DNA from 2 places in the Vibrio eleionomae genome. Region 2 is predicted to be linked to the other one. Evidence: predicted binding sites of a transcription regulator. Region 2 holds the regulator's gene; the other holds the start of a gene.
The links. Region 2 encodes MetJ, which represses methionine synthesis genes. Its sites were predicted from a motif close to TTAGACNTNTANANGTCTAA; they were not measured.
Positions count from the first base shown of each region.

Region 1: a site for MetJ is predicted at 1,399-1,418, ahead of metA (homoserine O-acetyltransferase MetA). Genes of this name have one in related genera too.

Region 1 is NZ_WEKT01000022.1:28,630-31,099, forward strand. Features, by position in the region: gene F9817_RS12735 (ABC transporter permease) at 1-788, shown strand, start outside; gene F9817_RS12740 (ATP-binding protein) at 809-1,183, opposite strand; gene metA (homoserine O-acetyltransferase MetA) at 1,442-2,386, shown strand.
Region 2 is NZ_WEKT01000004.1:38,633-41,102, forward strand. Features, by position in the region: gene F9817_RS03410 (O-succinylhomoserine (thiol)-lyase) at 1-849, opposite strand, end outside; gene metJ (met regulon transcriptional regulator MetJ) at 1,073-1,390, shown strand; gene F9817_RS03420 (malic enzyme-like NAD(P)-binding protein) at 1,516-2,470, opposite strand, start outside.

The sequences.
Region 1 (2,470 bases), on a different contig from region 2:
CCACGCTCGCATTTGCAGGCGATGCTTCTTACTTTCTTGTTTATGGTACCGTGGTTGAAGGTTTAACAACGGCAGCAGGCACTTTGTCTGCCAAAGCTAAAATTACTCGCTTACTTAGCAGCGGCGAGTCTATAGAAAGTGCCACACGTGAATACGCTCCCTCAAAGATCAATTTGAAACCGACGTTTAACACCCGTATGGGATATGTCGATTATGTTGTTCCGGCTGTTTTTGTGCTCATTTTACAGCAGACGATGATTATGGCTTCAGGCCTAATCGGTGGTACACAAAAGCATCAACACGGTTATTGGAATCAATTGTCTGTCGGAAAAGTAATGGTTGTTAGGTTAGTCGTGTTAGTCGCCGTGTACTACGTACTTAGCATGTATTATTTTGGCGGCAGTTTTTCATTTCACGGCATCAATCGTGTTGCTTCAACTAGCGCATTAGTCACTCTGTTACTGCCGTTTTTAATCACTAGCTGTTTGATCGGAATCTTTTTAGGTGCCTGGACGCCACATCGAGAATACGTCACATTAGTCGTGCTGGTCAGTTCAATGCCATTAGTCTTTTCTGCAGGATTCATTTGGCCACTGGAAAGCATGCCTAAGGCGCTCGTTTGGCTTGCAGACTGTTTTCCAAGTACCCCCGCCATTCAAGGGTTCCTCGCCCTCAATCAAATGGGAGCGACATGGCAGCAAATCGCACCACAATGGACTCTGCTTTGGGGACAGGCACTGATTTGGGCAGGGTTAGCGTATTGGCAGTTCAAACGCCGTGGACGTTGAGCGCACGCGCAGACACATTACTATTCTTGCCAACGTTTTTGCATTTGGGCTAGAGTCTCTTCTGGCACATTGTGTACATTGCCAAATTGACCACGACACACTTTGACCACTAACTTAGCTTTGTAACGTTTCGCTAATTTTCGGTAAGCATCCATTTCCCAACGCCGCACAAACGTATTACTCACCACGATACTTTTTCCTTGCTTGAGCCAATATTCACTCTGATTTTGACACCAACGATGAGCATCGCTCAGCTTATTAGGGTCAAAATGATATTGCCCATCATCATCGACAAAATACATATCGGCTTCGAGATGAATTCCCTCGATCTTTTGCGCCAAAGTTGACTTACCAGAGCCCGGTAAGCCACGAATCAAAGTCACGGTTAAAGACATAAATCACTTATTGAAAAATTGCAGTTATGTATATCTGCATCTTGAGGTTATTTGGGTATAGTACAATCACATCGCTAGAGAATGAACCATTCCTTTTGTGATTGGACTTTATCTAGACCCGTTGATTACGCCTTAATCATCCAGCTTGGATCCCTCGCTAATTTCTGTAATATCGCATTTGGGACTCGACATATCTACTGAGTTAGGTTATAAGTCTAGAAGTATAGACGTCCATAATTATCGCTTAGGGAGAAAGCCGTGCCTATTAAGATACCTGATCAACTGCCAGCAAGAGATGTTCTACGCCATGAAAACATCTTTGTGATGCCAGAGTCGCGTGCATCGACTCAGGAAATCCGTCCGCTTAAGGTTTTGATCTTAAATCTTATGCCGAAGAAGATAGAGACGGAGACCCAGTTCTTGCGCCTGCTGTCCAACTCACCCTTGCAAGTGGATATTGAGCTGTTAAGAATTGATAATCGCCGTAGTAAAAACACGCCAGAAGAACACCTAAATGCCTTCTATCGCCAGTTTGAAATGATCGAAAAACGTAATTTCGATGGTTTGATCATTACTGGTGCACCTTTAGGTTTGGTTCAATTTGAAGATGTTGTGTATTGGGACCATCTGAAAAAGATCATGGAATGGGCTAAGAGCCATGTAACCTCAACACTGTTTGTATGTTGGGCTGCTCAAGCCGCACTAAAACTCATCTACAACCTGCCAAAGCGTACTCGTGAAGATAAATTGTCTGGTGTTTACCAGCATGAAATTCGTCGTCAATTTCACCCATTATTACGTGGTTTTGATGACACATTCTTAGCACCTCATTCCCGCTACGCAGATTTTGATACCGAATACTTAGCGCAAAATACTGATCTGGATATCCTTGCGACTTCAGAGCAAGCAGGTGTGTATCTCGCAGCCACAAAAGACAAACGTAATGTCTTTGTTACTGGCCACCCAGAGTATGATGCTGACACCTTGCACAATGAATACATGCGCGATGTTAAAGAAGGGCTAGAACCGGTAATGCCGGTAAACTACTACCCAGATAACAACCCTGAAAATCCACCACGTGCAAGCTGGCGCAGTCATGGTCACCTGCTCTTTGCAAACTGGCTAAACTACTGTGTTTACCAACAAACACCGTACGATTTGGAAAACTTCAGCGAAGATAAATTTAATAAAGACGAAGACTAATAGTCAGTCTCATCGCAGGATAATCACTTTCTAGAGTCACGTTTACGTGGCTCTTTTTTCATCAGTTCCCTAGTATTTGCCAAC
Region 2 (2,470 bases):
ATTTGGCAGGCTAGGGTGATAAACCACTTTTACTAGCTCTTGTTTAAGCAAGTAATTCAAAATTTGTTGAGAGCTTTCTTCGTGCTGACGCATACGAGCCGGCAGAGTACGCAGACCGCGTAGTGTCATATAACTATCAAACGGTGTACCAGTTGCGCCGATACAGTTACCCCACCAAGCAATTTTTTCTGCATGCTCGGCATCTTTACTGATCACGACACCGCCAATAACATCGGAGTGACCGTTAATGTATTTAGTAGTTGAATGGATAACGAAGTCAGCACCGAGCGTTAGAGGCTTTTGGTACACAGGTGTCAAAAAGGTATTGTCGACAGCGACAAGGGCACCAATTTGTTTTGCTTGCTGGCACACTTTTTCGATATCAATCACACGAACCAGTGGGTTAGATGGGGTTTCTAGTAGAATCAATTTTGGCTTTTGCGCTAATGCGTCGGCAAACGCTTTTTCATCTGATTGATCAACAAACAGTACTTTAAAATCGCCTTTTTGCGCACGAGTATTGAATAAGCGGTAAGTACCACCATAACAGTCGTGTGGAGCGATGATGATATCATCAGGACCGATAAACGCAGAAACCCAAAGGTTTAGAGCTGAAGTACCGCAGTTGGTAATCGTCGCGCCTACACCACATTCGAGTTTTGAGAGTGCTTCTTCCAATAAGTTACGGTTTGGGTTACCTGAGCGGGTATAGTCATAGTTTGGCACTTCGCCAAACGCAGGAAAGCCGTAGTTAGTGGATAGATAAATGGGTGGAACAACAGCGTGATACTGGGTATCGGATTCAATACCAGTACGAACCGCCACGGTAGCGGGTTTGCGAGTGGTCATAAGTGTTTCCTTTCCTGTGTGACTCTATGTTTGTTGCGTTTATCATATCTGACGATCTAAACCACAGATAACGATATATGATGCATAGCCTCACACTTTACTGTTGAAAAAAGAAGACGTCAACACTTCTAGACGTCTATATGTCTTTGCTTATGGCAGTAAATCCCGCTAAAATTGGGGTCTTTAATATTCATTAGTGAAATTAGTTTAACGAAGGTGCGCAATGGCAGACTGGAACGGCGATTATATTAGCCCTTATGCAGAACATGGTAAGAAGAGTGAACAAGTAAAAAAAATTACCGTATCTATTCCTCTTAAAGTACTTAAAGTGTTGACTGATGAGCGTACTCGCCGCCAAATCAATAATTTACGTCATGCTACTAACAGTGAACTTCTGTGTGAAGCGTTTTTGCATGCGTACACTGGTCAGCCTTTGCCGACCGATGAAGATTTGCGAAAAGATCGCCCAGATGACATTCCTGTTGAAGCCAAAGAGCTAATGACTGCAATGGGCATCGAATTTGAATCATTTGATGACTAAGTCGTATTACTATTGTTAATGACGTTTGCACATTCGCGTCATTAAAAGTAAAAAGCCCCCAACCAAGGTTGGGGGCTTTTGCATTTAGGGATAAGCATTACTCAATATTGCTTATTAGTCAGACCTTAGTCTTCCATGTAACCTGCTGGTAGCTCGATACGAGCAACACCTGAGTCTACTGCAGCTTGAGCCACTGCGCGAGCAACACGAGGAAGTAGGCGTGCATCCATTGGTTTTGGAATGATGTAATCAGGACCAAAGCTCAGTGATTCAACACCCGCTGCTTTTAGTACGTTTGCAGGAACGTCTTCTTTTGCTAATGAGCGAATTGCTTCAACCGCAGCCAATTTCATTTCAATGTTGATTTCTCTCGCGCGAACATCTAGAGCGCCGCGGAAAATAAATGGGAAACATAATACGTTGTTAACCTGGTTAGGGTAGTCACTACGACCTGTGCCCATAATCATGTCTGGACGAGCTGTTTGAGCTAATTCAGGTTTGATTTCTGGATCTGGGTTAGAACATGCAAAGATAACTGGTTTATCAGCCATCAGCTTGATCTGTTCTTCTGTAAGCAGGTTAGGACCTGATACACCAAGGAATAGATCCGCACCTTCAATAACATCAGTCAGAGTGCGTTTGTCTGTGTTGCTCGCAAAGCGCTGTTTGTGTTCATTGATGTCGCTACGACGAGTATGAATTACACCTTTACGGTCTAACATGTAGATTTTTTCACGCATTGCACCGCATTGGATAAGCAATTCCATACATGCAACCGCTGCAGCACCAGCGCCAAGACAAACGATGGTACATTCTTCAAGTTTTTTACCTTGAAGTTCGATAGCGTTCAGCATACCTGCTGCGGTTACGATTGCTGTACCGTGTTGGTCATCGTGGAATACTGGCACATCACAACGTTCAATCAAGCGACGTTCGATTTCGAAACAATCAGGTGCTTTAATGTCTTCTAGGTTGATGCCGCCGAATGTATCCGCAATGTTAGCAACCGTATCAACGAACTCGTCGATAGTGCGGTGTTTTACTTCGATGTCGATAGAGTCGATACCAGCAAAGCGTTTG